Regions from separate parts of the Paenibacillus sp. FSL R5-0908 genome, predicted to be linked through region 2. Evidence: predicted binding sites of a transcription regulator. Region 2 holds the regulator's gene; the other holds the start of a gene.
The links. Region 2 encodes LexA, which represses DNA repair genes until DNA is damaged. Its sites were predicted from a motif close to CGAACATATGTTCG; they were not measured.
Positions count from the first base shown of each region.

Region 1: recA (recombinase RecA) is a predicted target of LexA. The motif match lies at 2,478-2,491, and genes of this name have one in related genera.

Region 1 is NZ_JBBOUV010000001.1:4,589,377-4,597,534, forward strand. Features, by position in the region: gene rny (ribonuclease Y) at 1-191, opposite strand, end outside; gene MKZ09_RS20865 (regulatory protein RecX) at 508-1,233, opposite strand; gene recA (recombinase RecA) at 1,344-2,408, opposite strand; gene MKZ09_RS20875 (competence/damage-inducible protein A) at 2,709-3,995, opposite strand; gene pgsA (CDP-diacylglycerol--glycerol-3-phosphate 3-phosphatidyltransferase) at 4,104-4,691, opposite strand; gene MKZ09_RS20885 (YajQ family cyclic di-GMP-binding protein) at 4,847-5,338, opposite strand; gene MKZ09_RS20890 (hypothetical protein) at 5,549-5,710, opposite strand; gene MKZ09_RS20895 (helix-turn-helix domain-containing protein) at 5,790-6,719, opposite strand; gene MKZ09_RS20900 (DUF3388 domain-containing protein) at 6,814-7,581, opposite strand; gene MKZ09_RS20905 (DUF3243 domain-containing protein) at 7,759-8,022, opposite strand.
Region 2 is NZ_JBBOUV010000001.1:4,311,019-4,319,176, reverse strand. Features, by position in the region: gene MKZ09_RS19760 (hypothetical protein) at 1-150, shown strand, start outside; gene MKZ09_RS19755 (DUF5316 domain-containing protein) at 559-762, shown strand; gene MKZ09_RS19750 (cupin domain-containing protein) at 797-1,288, shown strand; gene MKZ09_RS19745 (MBL fold metallo-hydrolase) at 1,289-2,071, shown strand; gene MKZ09_RS19740 (hypothetical protein) at 2,120-2,698, opposite strand; gene MKZ09_RS19735 (hypothetical protein) at 2,921-3,301, opposite strand; gene MKZ09_RS19730 (L,D-transpeptidase) at 3,452-3,790, opposite strand; gene lexA (transcriptional repressor LexA) at 3,970-4,596, opposite strand; gene MKZ09_RS19720 (LysM peptidoglycan-binding domain-containing protein) at 4,848-5,261, shown strand; gene MKZ09_RS19715 (DUF896 domain-containing protein) at 5,371-5,580, shown strand; gene MKZ09_RS19710 (hypothetical protein) at 5,630-6,151, shown strand; gene MKZ09_RS19705 (HAD family hydrolase) at 6,186-6,971, shown strand; gene MKZ09_RS19700 (FixH family protein) at 7,234-7,659, shown strand; gene metH (methionine synthase) at 7,839-8,158, shown strand, end outside.

The sequences.
Region 1 (8,158 bases), 280 kb from region 2:
TTAGCTTCCAATACTGTTTCTTTCTTCAGCGCCTCAGCGTCCTTCTTCGCATTCTCAACGATGACAACGGCTTCTCTTTCTGCGCTTTGGATTTTAGCTTCTGCAAGGGATTTACGAATAAAATAACCGAACCCAAAGAATATTGCAGCTACAACGAGAACGATAATGACCCAGATCCATGATTCCAGCATCTGTTCACCTCCTCGTTGGTTCCTCTCCAAGGTATATCCCTGGGAATTGTGCAGTTGTTTAACTATCCGTTCATCACCATACAAAAAACCGGTAAACAACCGATTGCCATACTGCACATGCTGCACATGCACACTGCCCGCCTTATCCGGCGATTACATTTCATATGAGTTGTACGTGAACCGTTTAAAACAGGCTCCTTTTTGGGAAGGAAAAAGGATTCTAATTTTATGCCGATTCATGTTATATTTTATTATTTATAAAAAGACATTGTCAAGAGAGTCGATATACGCATTAATGTCAAGAGAATCAGTGATTCTAGTAAAACTCCTCATCTTCACCTTCATAATTGTCTTCCGCAAGTAAAGTATTGATCACTTGGCGAACCATATCGCCCGAGAATCCACGGCGCATAAGGAAGGCTCCAGTCTTTCTTCGTTTATCAGAAGCGTCTCCACGGATGAGATTCCATTTCTTGCGCCCAGTTTCGAGTGCACTCTCCAGCTCTTGTTCAGGAGTAATATTCTCCAAAGCTTCCGCTATAAGGGTTTTGTCAATCCCTTTCTCACGTAGCTCTTGTCGAATCCACATCTTCCCTTTCCGCTGGTTCGCTATTCGTTGCTCGGCCCATTGCTTAGCATATAAAGGGTCATCAAGAAGTCTTTCCTCCTGCAGCCGCTGCACCACTTCCGCAATAATAGTCTCTCCTATTTCTTTCTGGCGTAAACGGCGAGTCATTTCCATAGCGGTGCGTGGTTTACGTTCTAGATAACGGAGGCCTTCTACATAAGCTCGCTGACGCTCATCAGCTACAACAATTCCCTCCAAATCAGCCTTCATAAAAGAATTACCAGTAATCATTCGATATTTAATCATGACGTCTTCGTGCACAGTCATGTTATATGCTCCGAAATGTATGATATAACGGTGGTCAGATTTCTTTTGACGTTCTACTTTAGTGATCTCTAAGAGTTCTCCTTCAGGAAAATCAGATAACACCTGCTCATCTTGTTCTTCTGCTTCAAAATCCAGTTGTATTACCATAGTTGTTTGTCACCTCATAGCAATAGATCAGTTATCGTCTTACTTTCATTAATTGTTAAGAAAAGACACCCTGCAACAATCAATCACAGGGCGTCCTATTGCTTAATATACTATTCGATTTCGAGAAGCAATTTCTCTTCTTCTTCTTGCTCTGCAATAATATCCTCATTCTTCGGCGCAGCAACAATAGTGGATAAATTACTTGCTTCACGGATCTTATTCTCAATAATAAGGGCTATATCCTGATGTTCCTTCAAAAACTGTTTAGCATTCTCACGACCTTGACCGAGACGCTCGCCTTCGTAGGAATACCATGCACCACTTTTATTCACGATATCCATTTCAGTACCGATATCTACAAGACTTCCCTCTTTGGAAATCCCTTCACCGTACATGATATCAACATCAGCCTGTTTAAATGGAGGAGCTACTTTATTCTTCACAATCTTGATCTTAGTACGGTTACCAACCACATCGTTCCCCATCTTGATGCTCTCTACGCGACGTACATCTAAACGTACAGAAGAGTAGAATTTCAATGCACGACCACCCGGAGTTGTCTCAGGGTTACCGAACATAACACCGATCTTCTCACGAAGCTGGTTGATAAAGATAGCAATCGTATTGGATTTGCTAATGGCACCAGAAAGCTTACGAAGTGCTTGAGACATCAAGCGAGCCTGCAATCCGACGTGGGAATCACCCATATCGCCTTCAATTTCAGCTTTAGGTACCAAAGCAGCAACGGAGTCAACGACAATAATATCAACGGCTCCACTACGAACGAGTGCTTCGGCGATTTCCAGCGCTTGTTCACCCGTGTCTGGCTGAGAAAGCAGCAACTCATCGATATTTACGCCCAAGTTACGTGCATATTTCGGATCAAGCGCATGCTCGGCATCGATAAATGCAGCTTGTCCGCCTTGTCTTTGCACTTCTGCAATAGCATGAAGAGCAACTGTTGTTTTACCTGAAGATTCCGGTCCATATACTTCAATAATACGTCCCTTTGGAAGTCCGCCTATACCTAACGCAATATCAAGTGCCAAAGATCCGCTAGGTACAACTTCCACTTGCATATGCGTGGATTCTCCCAGTTTCATTACCGAACCTTTACCAAATTGTTTTTCTATTTGACGAAGCGCCATATCAAGCGCTGCACGACGATCTGACAATCAGACCACTTCCTTCACTGTTTATAGTAATATAATAACGTGTTTTTAAGGTCTTGCCAAGCTTTTTTTCGAACATACATTCGTTTTTTTTGTCTTGGGCGTTATTTATCCCTTTTATTGTAAGCCTCCCTCCGGAGATAGAAGTTAATTAAATTCCCCACTTCACCGGACATCAACGACTTATGATCATGAGTAGCCATCGTGATCAAAATCTCTGCAAATATACAAAAAACCGCAGCAAAGAAATCTCAGTGCCACGGTTCTTCCGTATGTGTATATTATAACTGGGCTAATCTCCCATTACAAGTCTGAACCCTCAAGAGGTGTCTCCACCTTGCGTTCCTCAAGTCTCCGCCAGAGGCGATACAGCAGAGCCTTAACAGTACGCAACCGGATATTTTCCCGTGTACCTTTAAGATTAAGCTCATAGACCTCTGTCTTACGTCCCCGTTCAGCCAAGCCGATAAATACAAGTCCAACAGGCTTGCGTTCAGAATAACCCGGTCCGGCTACACCTGTAACAGATAAGCCAAAATCGCTGTCTGCAATCATTCTCACTTGGTCAGCCAACACCTCGGCAACCTCACGACTTACGGCTCCAGGAGCATTGGGTCCCTCCAAATAAGCACTTGGCACATTCAGTAGCTTTTTCTTTAGGTCATTCGAATAGCAGACGATTCCGCCGGCAAACATCGAAGCACTGCCTGGAATATTTGTTATGCTCTCCATCAGCAAACCTCCGGTGCAGCTCTCTGCCGCACTTAAGGTCAGGCCGGCATCCGCCATCCAATCCACAATCAATTGCTCCAGCGGTACATCAATGTTCGCATACAAATGTTCCGGCAAAATCTCCTTGATTTGTTGTTCCAGTATCTCCAGCTTCTTTGTAGCTTCATGCTCAGAAGGGGCCTTTGTCGAAATACGAACAGTTACCTCTCCCTCTTTGGCATACGGGGCAATCGTTGGATCAGTCTGACTGCGAATCAGTTCAATGAGCTTGTCCTCCAGCAACGATTCTCCAATGCCGGCAAATTTGAGCATTTTTGAATAAAGCGGTGTTTCGTTCGTCAAAGCGTGCTGCTGTAGCCACGGTACTGCTTTATCAACGAACATCGGTTTCATCTCACGAGGTGGACCTGGAAGCACAATATAATATTTCTTCTCATGCTCAAAAGCAATCCCAACCGCAAGACCGATTTCATTCGGCAACGGTGTAGTTCCTTCAATAATAAGTGCCTGTTTGCGGTTATTTTCGGTCATAACGATCTTACGATCATCAAAGAAACGTTGTACATGATCCATCGCCAAACGATCAATATGGAGCGTTCTACCTAGCGATGCAGCCAGTGCGTCTTTAGTCAGATCATCCTCAGTGGGGCCAATTCCGCCCGTAAAGATAATAACGTCGGCCCGACTCTGAGCGATCTCGATGGCTTGCTGCAGGCGGCTGCTGTTATCACCGACAACGGTTTGAAAGTATACATCGATCCCGATGGCAGCTAGCTCTATAGACAAAAACTGGGCATTACTATTCACGATTTGACCGAGCAAAAGCTCTGTCCCTACTGCAATAATCTCCGCTTTCATACCTGGCTTTCGCCTCCTCGTTATAATGTAGGTACACTGCTTTTGGATTTCAAAAAAGGTAATAGGTGCTTCACCTATTACCTTTCCTTGTATATCCAGCTTACATGCTTACGCATTATGCAGCTGTAGCAGATCCTTATTCTTCACAAAATAATCAATTCCAGAATAAATAGTGATCAGCGCTGCGGCCCAAATAGCAATATCGTCTACAGGAATACTGACAAATTGAAATGGGAAATTATTCAACAACAGCAGTGAGATCGCAACAATTTGTACAACCGTCTTTATCTTGCCCCATTTGCTGGCGGCAACCACTTTTCCCTCTAGCAATGCAATCTGGCGAAGTCCGGTGACTGCAAACTCACGACTGATGATTACAATAGCAATCCATGAATCGCATCTGCCTAGCTCCACAAGTGAAATCAGTACTGCAGATACCAGCAGTTTGTCCGCAAGTGGATCAAGGAGTTTACCGAGATTGGTGACCATATTATATTTCCTAGCAATGTAGCCGTCTATTCCATCTGTGCTGGCCGCAAGCAAAAAGATTACAGCTGCTACCAAATGATTAACAGATAGCTGAAACGAGCCCCAATGTATCGGTTCTGGATAAAAACTGAAATCCACCAGTAAAAAAAACATCATAATCGGGATCAGGCAAATACGAGCTAGCGTGATGCGGTTGGGCAAATTCACTGAAGTTTTCCTCCCCTAAATCGTTCATACAAATTGCCTAAATCAGGCTAATCCATTTCTACTTAAGCAAGTATATTATAGCAATAAATAGGTGTCAAAAAAACAGAAAGCACCCCGCGTTGTTAGTGCTAATAAGCACTGCGGGGCACAAAATTCTATTTCATGTTCATGAATTGTAAATCCAGTGGTAAATCAGCTTTACGCAAGATCTGAATAATCTGCTGCAAATCGTCGCGGCTCTTACCAGTCACACGAATTTGATCCCCTTGGATCTGGCTCTTTACCTTTAATTTTGAATCACGGATCAGAATATTAATCTTTTTCGCATTCTCCTGATCAATGCCTTGCTTAAGCCCTAAACGTTGACGTACAGATCCCAGGGAAGCCGGTTCTACTTTACCGAAATCCAGATTCTTTAGGGTAATGCCTCTTTTCACCATCTTTGATTGTAAAATATCAATAACAGCATTTAGCTTATATTCGTCTTCAGAGGCGATAATAAGTGCGTCTTTCTCCATCTTCAGACTGCTTTTGCTGTTCTTAAAATCAAAGCGGTTGTCGATCTCTTTCTCTGTTTGGTGAATAGCATTCGTTAACTCCTGCATATCCATTTTGGATACAATATCAAATGAACATTCTGAACTCATTAAACTCCACGTCCTTTATACAATTAGTCTGCTACTATTATAAGAGAATGGTACTATTAAGTCTAATTTTGGATAAATCATTATGTAGCTCACCCGACATAGAAAACAGCCCCACTAAGTGGAGCTTTTCCTTCGAGTGAGTTTGGTTCAAAGGGTAGAAACACGTCTCCACCGGAAGTAAATCGTTGGAGACATTCATTTCTACAGCTTCTATCTGCTTCGGACCGGATTACGAAACATATCCAGAATTCCTAGCACAATATGTGCAATACCGAATCCGAGAATTCCGTATCCCCAAGCACCTGGTGTCAAATAGTATCCGATAAGACTGACAACAACCCCAAGGCCAGCTACAATCCAGCTAACTGTCATAAGATGTACACCTCACTTTGGCTAAAACTGAAAACAGTCTTATGTTCTCCCTAAAGCCAAAGTCTATACATCCTATTTGTTATTCGCCTGTCCCTTCACTTTGAGTACCTTCACTTCCAGAACCGTCAAGATTAAGCAGGAGACGTGAGGACGTCTTCTCATCCGTGATTACTTGACCATTTACGGTAATCTCAGTTGCTGGGGAATACCCAGACTTAATATACATACCTTCACTGCCCAGAACGAAGCTCATAGTTTCTCCTGCTGCAGTATTTCCGAAGGAGAGTTTTTCACCTTTAGAGTTCTCGCCTTTATAAACTTCAAGCCAGCTTACTCCAGATGCAACAATCTCAACCTTAACTTCGCTTCCGGCAGGAGCTGTAACCTTAAATTTCGTTGTTTTGCCTGACTTCCCATCTGGTGTAACCGTGATAGATTGAGGAGACGGCGTTGGTGTCGGTGTTGGCGTAGGCTCCGTAGTTGGCTCAGTAGTTGCTTCTGCACCTGCCGAGGAAGTAGGTGCTACAACACCGCCTCCTGATGCGGGTGGAGAAGTTTGTGCTGTATTAGGATCCTGCACATTATTTGTGATATTTGTTTGATCAACTTGATCAGGGTCTGCTTTGTTTAAACTAGAAGCATAAATGTAAATCACTACAATAATCAATATAGGGAATGTCCACATCAGCACTGTTGGCAGCCATTTTGCATTCCGTTCGGTTTCGGGTCTACGGCTGCGCTTTTGAATCACCGTCTCCATGGTCGTGTCTGCAGGTGGTGCAGGTACGTTCCCATGCTCCTCAAGCAGTTCGTCAGGACTCATGCCTACTGCTTCTGCATACGTTTTGATAAACGCCCTCACATAAAAACTTCCTGGAAGCACCTTGTAGTCTCCAGACTCGATGGCTTCCAAATACTTTTTGCGAATTTTTGTTACTTCCTGGACATCGTCAAGACTCATCCCTTTTTGCAGACGTGCCTCTTTCAATTGCCGGCCCAGTTCCGACATACCATCACCTCCTGTAAGTTCTATGAATGTAAACTTCCTTAACCAGCTTTATAAAAAAAACATGCTCGGAAGTGTATTCTTCATCGTTTGTGTTCTATAAATCATCACTGTAGCTCGTCGTAAATGACTCGTACAAGATTTCTTCAGTTGGATTATTCCGCAGCTCAATAATAATATCAAAGTCATCATAACTATACTCAGATTCGCGTACGAAAATATCTGGATGCTCAATAACCTTTGTGCTTGGCATGCTCATAACATTTTGCAATAAATTATAATGCTTCTCATTAGAGCGGATCGTACTGACTATACCATCAATAATAAATACATTATGTGGGTTCATCTCATCTTCAGCCAATTGACTGCGCACCGTCTGCCGCAATAGTGTGGACGAGACAAATGTCCAGCGTTTCATAGCACAGACACTGCCAGCTATAATGGATTCCGTCTTTCCTACACGGGGCATACCACGAAGTCCTATAACCTGATTCCCATCTTTTTTAAACAGCTCACCGAGAAAATCAACCAATAGACCTAGCTCATCGCGGGTGAAACGAAACGTCTTCCGATCATCTGAATCCCGTTCAATATATCGCCCATGGCGCACAGCCAGCTTGTCCACGAGCCTTGGAGACCGCAGAGCTGAAACTGTAATATTATCAACTTTTTTGAGCATTTCACCCATCAGCATAATTTTCTCATCATCATTGGTCTCCAGCAACATTCCGCGAGTTTTTCCTTCGACTCCATTAATCGTCAGAATGTTAACTTCCAGCATCCCTAACATTGAAGCGATATCACCAAGCAGACCGGGTCTGTTCTTGTGAATCTTGTATTCCATATACCACTGTTTATATTCCACTTGTACACCTCATAGATTCCTTTTCCCTACCCTTTGCCAATACAGCAAAAAAAGCTGCCCCGGCAAAGCGGTCTTTTACACGGGTCATGTTAATGATATATAAAATAAAAATGAAAGGCAAGGTCAGTCCTGTAATAATTGCAGAAAAGCTCCCACAGGGGGAGCTTTTCCGCAAGCTTAGGCGTTGTCTTTCGCCAACTTGACCATGAGTTTAGCAATCGTTTGCTTCTCTTCATCGTTGCCGACATCCCATAGCTCTTTGATCGCACGGTTTTGAGTGTTTGCTGGATCCACTTTTTCATCAAGGAATTCCCCGATTTCAAAAGCCAGCTTTGAGATTGTGTCTTGACTCATCCCAAGTTTCTCCGCCTGTACAACCCGTTTACCTAGGAATTTCTTCCAGGTGTCAAAATTTTTGATTACGCTATCGTCTTGTGTCATCTTAAATCCTCCTTCATGTTTACGGTCAAACACCTGCATACAGGCTGTAAGCCGCCTTACGAGAGATTAAAAAACAACACTTATAATATGTCTCAGAAGATAGATTCTTATGCTGGAGCTTTTCTCCAAGTTAAGC
Region 2 (8,158 bases):
GATAAAGGGATAGAAGATTATATGGTCTGGAAGAATCAGGCGGGGGAAGCTTTTCTTTTTCGGATACACAATCCTAAGGGTGATTCGTCGAATAAGTTTGCACCTTGGGTGATGGTTTCACTGGCAACACTTGAACTTGAAAGAAATTAAGTGGTATCAGAGCCGTAGAAGTAGTGTGCCATAACCATAATCAAAAAATGGTTGTTGGCACACTACTTCTTCTTTTTGGTACCTTACTTCATTCGAACGCCAATTTCCGTTTGCTGAGGTTGCAAATTTCGCGTATGAGCCCGCTATCGGACCCAGCAGACCTTATATGAAGCTTTACCCTACATTTGGGATACTAAAGGACTCCATAGTCGCTATTGGCATTGAAAAACTCAATATGAGCCTCATCCTTAGGAATAACGTCACTGGAGTCCGAAACCATGCTCCAAAGGCTGAAAAATAGCAAATAGCGTCATCTGGATCCGAAAGTCTTGGCACGTAGGAGAGGGATTTAATGTTAAAATATCTTATATATAGATAACTAATTCTTTCCTGGGAAGGAGTAAGTTCATGCAAATTTTTATTTATATAGGATTGGGCTTTTTTATAATTTCAGGTATATGTGTTGGAGCCTTCACGACAGGTACACAACAAAGAGGTAACTTTTATTCGGAATCTAAGCAAGACCGTAAAATTAAAAACAAAGTAGCGAATGGGTCCGCTTTAGGTGGTCTTATTTCATTAGCTATAGCTGGGATTCTTTATTTGTTGTAATGAACGCAAAATATAAGAAGGAGGAGTGTTGCAGATGGTGAAGATTTTTAATGAAAATACGGTCTCATTTACTCAAAAACAGTCCCCGATCCCAGAGTTTGCATGGCATACAAGTGAAAGATTAGCTGAAATGGTGGGCTCCAAGCATTTAGTTTTTGATATCAGATCTTTAGATCCTGATAAATATTCTTATCCTTATCATTTTCATAGAAATGCTGAAGAAATATTTGTGATTTTAGCGGGAAAAGCGATGTTAAGAACACCCGAGGGTTTTACGGAGGTTACGGAAGGGGATGTAATATTTTTTGAAATGGGACCGGAAGGGGCGCATCAGCTTTATAATCATACGGATGCACCATGCAGGTATCTGGATCTCCGAACGAATCAGGGAATAGATGTTTGCGAATATCCAGACTCAGGAAAAATCAACATTTTACCCTATCAGGAAATCTATCAAGCGGATGAACAGGCGGATTATTATAAGGGAGAAGAGCATGTAAGGGAAAAATGGAATGGGGGAGCGTAATTGATTAAAGATCGTTGGTTTACAGTAACAGAAATTGATCCGACCACCTATGCAATCAGTGAATATGGACATTGGGAAAAGGTGCATTCTTTTTTACTCTTGGGGCAAAAACAAGGGGCGTTAATTGATACGGGATTAGGTATTGATAATATAAAAAGAATAACGGATCAGTTAACGGATTTACCTATCGCTGTCATAACTACGCATGTGCATGCAGATCATATTGGCAGTCATGAGCAATTCGAGACAATCTATGTTCATAAAGCGGATGAGGATTGGCTGATTAACGGAATAAAAGGCTTGTCCCTTGCCCAGATTCGAAAAGATATGAGCCGGGACATCACCCTTCCTGTTCCTGAAACCTTTGATCCTAACACCTACATACCTTTTCAAGGGAAACCAACGGCTCTTTTACAAGAAGGGGATGTGCTCGACATAGGCGGGCGCAAAATAGAAATTTACCACACACCAGGTCATTCGCCAGGGCATATCAGCCTTTTTGATCATGCCAACGGATATCTGTTTACAGGTGATTTATTATATGACGTTACGCCAATCTATGCTTTTTACCCTTCGACTAGTCCGGTTGATTTAGTGGCATCCTTAGAAAAGATTACTGAAATTCCAGGGGTTACCCAAGTATATGGCTCTCATAATACGCTGGGTCTAGATCCATCTATTTTGCAAGAGGTCAAGAAGGCAGTTCGTGAGTTGCGTGAGCAAAAGCTAGTGGCACATGGTACAGGCATTCACCAGTTTGACGGGTTTAGTGTGCAATTTTAGATCTTTCAATGTCGAAAACAAATGAGAGGTAAGGCGATAACAACTTAATTATTCAGATACGATTGACCTGAACAGTGCATGCAATTGTTGTACTTGGGAGTAAGCTTCCTTGTACTGGTTGTCGGATTGTTGAATAGGCAATAAACCCGGCAAGAAGGAAATACAATACACAGGCGTTTCTTTGCTGTTCATATATATTTTAAGCGTAAGCTCTTCTATCACATTAGCTTCTTCATCGGTGTCCTTAAGGACATTAATATCTGCACTTGTTGCAGTTGTTTTGCTGTTTTGTTGTCTTTTGGATACTTTTGAAAGGGTAAGTGCGTTAACCACAATCTCGGATCCCATTACATTATCAAAAGAGTATAGCTTTGCTACTGCTTTTTTGTTACTCTTCGGATTTTTGGTACCGATTGCCAATTTTTTATTAGGCTCGTTAAGTGCGATCAAGTGTGATTGATTGGGGGGAATGAATGTTTTGGTGAAAATGATGTTAAAAGATGAGGTCGCATTAACTAGCTTAGAAATTTCAGATGAAGCAGATAGCGTTTTCAATTTTATAATGGCGGCACTTAGAATTAAAACAACTCCTAAAATAGCGAATAAGTACATCAAGATAATCAGCATATAATCACACCTCCTAGTTATCTCATTAGACTCAAATTGTTGCTTATTGAAAGATATGCCTGAATGATCCCCACTAGTATCTTTTAAAAGGGAAATTCGTGGAATTATAGGATCGACTTCACGATTAACCCAAAAAAAGCACCCAGAGAAACCTGCCGATTCTGCAAATGATGCAAAATTTGGGGTTGCTGCAAAGGTGCTTTTTAAGGTAATTATGTAAACCTATAGAAAATTGAAGGCAGTGATATGATCGGTATAAACAATCAGCTGTTTGTATTCGATCGGAGTTCCATAACTAGCATAAGGTCTTACAGTAACGTCATTGAGGACAACAAAGTTATAGCTGAAATTTTTATCAGGGTGTTCTGCTCCCAAATAAGATATGTATTCGTCTACAATTACATCATCCATCAAAGATTTTAAATCAAATACATCCTCTTTGTTGGAGACGGTTGGAGAGACGATTCCCTGAATGCTGCCAAAAGCGGTGAGCAAATTCACTTTTTTTCCACTAGCTTGTTCATCATTTAAAAGTAAACCGGACAGCTTACCCAGTGCATCGACTTTAAAATCGACAAGGGTTCTAATTTTTGAATTATTCAAACTAAACACATCCTTTTCAATTTGCAATCCTGTTAACATTATTCGACATATAATCACCAAACTCCTAGTATGCTAATGAAAAAATACTTACTTATGTAATGACCCCCATTTTTTAATGTGATTTGGGGGTTGCCGAGTCTCCATTCGAATTTAATTTCTTATCGTTACTCGTGTACCTATAGGAACAATAGCAGCGAGTGCTAACACATCCTCGTTGTACATCCGGATGCAGCCGTGGGACACCTCTTTCCCAATGGATGAAGGGTCATTGTTTCCATGAATTCCGTAGTGTGGTTTAGACAGTCCCATCCAAAAGACACCGAAGGGACCCCCTGGGTCGGGTTGTTTGTTAATTATAGTGAATTCTCCCACTGGGGATTGGGTTAACATCTTACCGATGCCGACAGGGAAACCTCTAATCACAATATCATTGTCCAGAAGATATAACATTCGTTGAGTCAGATCTACAATAATTCGATAGTTGGGCATTATATGCAACACTCCTTTCTAATTAGGATATGAGCAGAACGCCTAAAGGGTTATTCATAGAAAATGACCATTTTAGCCGGCGAGAACAAATGTTCGTTATTGGTTGGGAAAGCAAAATACGTAGAAAAAAAAGGCTGGTCCGCATTTGCGGAACAGCCTTTTATGTTAGAAGTGCAAACTTAGTGGATATCTCGAAACAATCCGATGACTCTTCCGAGAATAGTTACGCGATTAAGGCGAAGAGGCTCATAAGCTGGATTCTCCGGTTGAAGCCGAATATGATCACGTTCCTTGTAAAAGGTCTTAACGGTTGCTTCATCTTCTTCGGTCATGGCTACAACGATATCTCCGTTGTCCGCCGTTTGTTGTTGGCGAACAATCACATAGTCACCATTCATAATGCCTGCGTCCACCATACTATCACCCATAACTGACAGCATAAATACTTTGTTGTCCCCCACATAGTGAGTAGGAAGTGGGAAGTAGTCTTCGATATTCTCTGTAGCAGTGATAGGTACCCCGGCGGTAACTTTACCTACGACAGGAATCCGTGAGATGGTCTGGGCGAATTGGTGAACATTCTCTGAATCCTCTTGGCCTAGTAATTCTATTGCACGTGGCTTCGTTGGATCACGACGAATAAGTCCCTTCTTCTCAAGCCGGTCCAAATGACCGTGAACTGTGGAGCTGGAAGCAAGGCCAACAGCTTCTCCAATTTCCCGGACGGAAGGTGGATAACCCTTGCTGCGGACTTCGCTTCGTATAAATTCCAGGATCGCCAGCTGGCGACTTGAAATCTTTGACATTGGAATCAACCCCATATAGTAATGTTTGGGAAAATTATAACATAGAACTACCGTTCGCACAAACATAAGTTCTAACTATTATAAATATTAATCTGCTAGAGTTAAAAAATGGTAGACAAGTGATAATAAAATGAACCGCTTGAGTCTCTCAAAAAAAAGAGAACAATTGTTCTGAAATAGTATTGAACAAAACACATGTTCGTGTTATTATGAATTCGAAAGTAAGAACAAGTGTTTGGAGGATGATGATTATGCTAAAATACAGTACATACCGCAGCATCTACGATAAGGCCCCAGTGGTTGAATCTTTAGGACATAATGACGTTGCCCGTAATTCCGCTAAGGTGAAAGAGATAACGGAACGTTTGCTTGGAGGGATGATGTCGTTGTTCCGTCAAGATTTCTTTATTAAGTTAATATTGATTATGGTGTTAGTATTATCTGGCCTAACAGTAGTGGGAAATGTATTTGCAGGATCGACGACTATAATGAAGGAAGAGAAGCGGATTGTGGTTGAACGTGGAGATACACTATGGAGTATTGCCCTTAAGAATAAACCAGCTGATATGAAGACAGTTGTTTATATAGAAGGAATTAAACGTTCAAGTGGGATTAAGAGTAGTCAGATTAACGCTGGAGACATACTTACTTTACCTATTTATTAATTTTCTGAGAACATAAAAGAATGACCAGTAGAGCTTGCAGGGAGTAGACCTTGACAAGCTCTTTTTCTCATGGCAGAGTTAGAATTAATTTATAGGGGGAGGGAAAGTATTGAATATTGATGAGTTGGTCGCGCGAATTAACGAATTGGCACGCAAACAGAAGAGCGTAGGCCTTAATCAAGAGGAAGTGGCGGAACGCGCCAAGCTTCGTGAAATTTACCTGGGGAATATCCGCAATAACTTCCGAGCACAATTAAATACTATTGAAGTAGTAGATAACGATGAGCATGAACAAGGTAACAAGGGGCTTAAACATTAGCTCGCTGTTCCTTTTCATAGATATTTCAGGATGACTAGGGGGAACGCACATGGCCCGTTCTTGGGAAAGAATGGTTCAACGCAACACTCAGCAAATCAACAAGCAAAGAAAGAAACAAGGCAAGGATACGATTTATGCCTCTAAATCTCCTACCCAGAATGCCGAAGTCTTTAAAGGTCGCAACATTGCATTTCCGGTAGTGTTAGTGATTCTTGGCACTATGTTTTGGGTAGTTGGTTCTATTGATCAGGCCAAAGGCAATGGCATGCTGGCTAATTGGCTGGGAGTAGTACTGTACTATTTACTGGCAGCGCTATTGTTCTTCCGTCGTCCGTACTTGAAGGTGGAAAAAGCAAGACTGTCTACTATTAAATTCAATCGTGAACGCGGGCTGCCAGCTGCAGATATTGAGAAAATCACCCTTTCGCGTGGAGCTGTAGTCATTAAGCATAAAGGGAAACGTACGAAATGGATTTTCACAAAACTTATGAATCGCTATGATACTAATGCGATGAGTACACGATTAGAAGCATTTGCTAAAGCTCACAACATTGAAGTAGTTCACGAATAGAACTAGACCAGTTAAAGGGAGAGGGAGACCTGTAATGCCAATTTCTGCTGTACTATTTGACCTTGATGATACATTGCTGTGGGATGATCGGAGCGTCGAAGAAGCATTTCGTTCTGCTTGTGAAGCCGCTGGGGATAACATTGATCCACAAGAACTAGAAGTTGCAGTTCGTAAGGAAGCAAGTAGCTTGTATGAATCTTATGAGACGTTCCCATTTACAAAGATGATCGGAATTAATCCATATGAAGCACTCTGGGCTAACTTTACGGCAGGTGAACAGCCTGAATTCCGTCAATTGGAGCAGCTTGCACCGGTTTATCGTAAAGAGTCTTGGCGTCGCGGACTTGCAGCGTTAGGGGTGGAAGACGAAGCACTAGCTGAGACCTTGGCAACTAAATTCGCAGCAGAGCGCAGAAAACGTCCATACATCTATGAAGAAACAATGCATGTACTGGAGCAGTTACGGGGTCAAGTGAAGCTTTTGCTACTTACGAACGGCTGTCCTGCACTGCAACAAGAGAAACTAGATGGTGTGCCAGAGTTAATTCCTTTCTTTGATCATATTGTGATTTCCGGAAGCTTTGGTAAAGGCAAACCGGATAAGGAAATTTTCCTGCATGCTTTAGAGCTTCTTGATGTAACTCCTGAGCAAGCAGTTATGGTCGGCGATAAGCTTACAACGGATATCCGTGGGGGGCTGGCAGCAGGGTTGACCACGGTCTGGATCAATAGAAAAGGTAGAGCACCTAGTCTTGATATTCATCCGGATCATGAAATCAATCACCTTGAGGAACTTCTTCCGCTAGTTCAATCCTTGTAAGATACACAGAGCTATTAGCTCCAATATAAAGACTTTATAAAAGCAGCGAGTTTCTGAGATCCTAAGAAACTCGCTGCTTTTCTATACATACATACTAACATAAAGATTTCATTAGATTTTTAAGTAAATGATTTAAGTCACAAGACTAATGCGGAATTGATGCAAAATACTGAAAAACCAATAATAATGTGTATAATAGATGGAGATGTATAACATGAATTGGTAGATTTTTATTATTCGATAATGATTGGGAGGGCTCCAAATGATGAGATCGAAGAAATTAGTCGCTGTATTATTAGGTGCAACACTTCTAGTACTAGGTGGATGTTCTTCAAATGGAACCAAGCATTCAGAAATACATAACATGAATATGAACATGTCTATGGAACCTATCAAAGTCGAACTACAATGGAGTCCTGAAGAAGTTGTTGTAAATCAAAAGGTAACCTTTGAAGCTGTGGTGACCCAAGATAACGAGGCAGTAGATGATGCAAAAGAGGTTCTGTTCGAAATTGTGAATAAAAATGATGAGGGACAGAAAATAGAGCTTAAGGGAAAGCTAATTGGTAAAGGGGTCTATCAAGCAGAAGGGACCCTTGAAAAGGAAGGACAATATAATGTCACTTCACATGTGACAGCCCGGACACAGCACTCTATGCCTAGCAAAGAGCTGTCTGTGAAACCATGATTCAAAGGTTCGCAACGGTTACTGAGCAATAACAGATAAAGCAGAGTGGAAAGGAAGGCTTTTCGAAATTCCTTTATTCTGCTAAACTTACTCTAATGTTTTACTGGGGGGACTATTAGTTGGCTAAATATACACTTGAGGAAAGCTTACAACAAAGGATTTTGATCCTTGATGGCGCAATGGGCACGATGATCCAACAGGTGCCTCTTACTGGAGAAGATTTTGGTGGCGATGAGCTGGACGGCTGTAATGAAATGCTGGTATTGACACGTCCAGAAGTCATTCAGACGATTCATGAGCAGTACCTCGAAGCAGGGGCTGATCTCATTGAGACTAACACATTTGGTGCAACCTCTGTTGTACTAGCGGAATATGATATTCCTCAGCGCGCACGTGAGATCAACCTAGCGGCAGCAGAGCTGGCTCGCAGAGCAGTAGACAAATATGACACACCTGACCGTCCGCGATACGTCGTGGGGGCTATGGGTCCAACAACAAA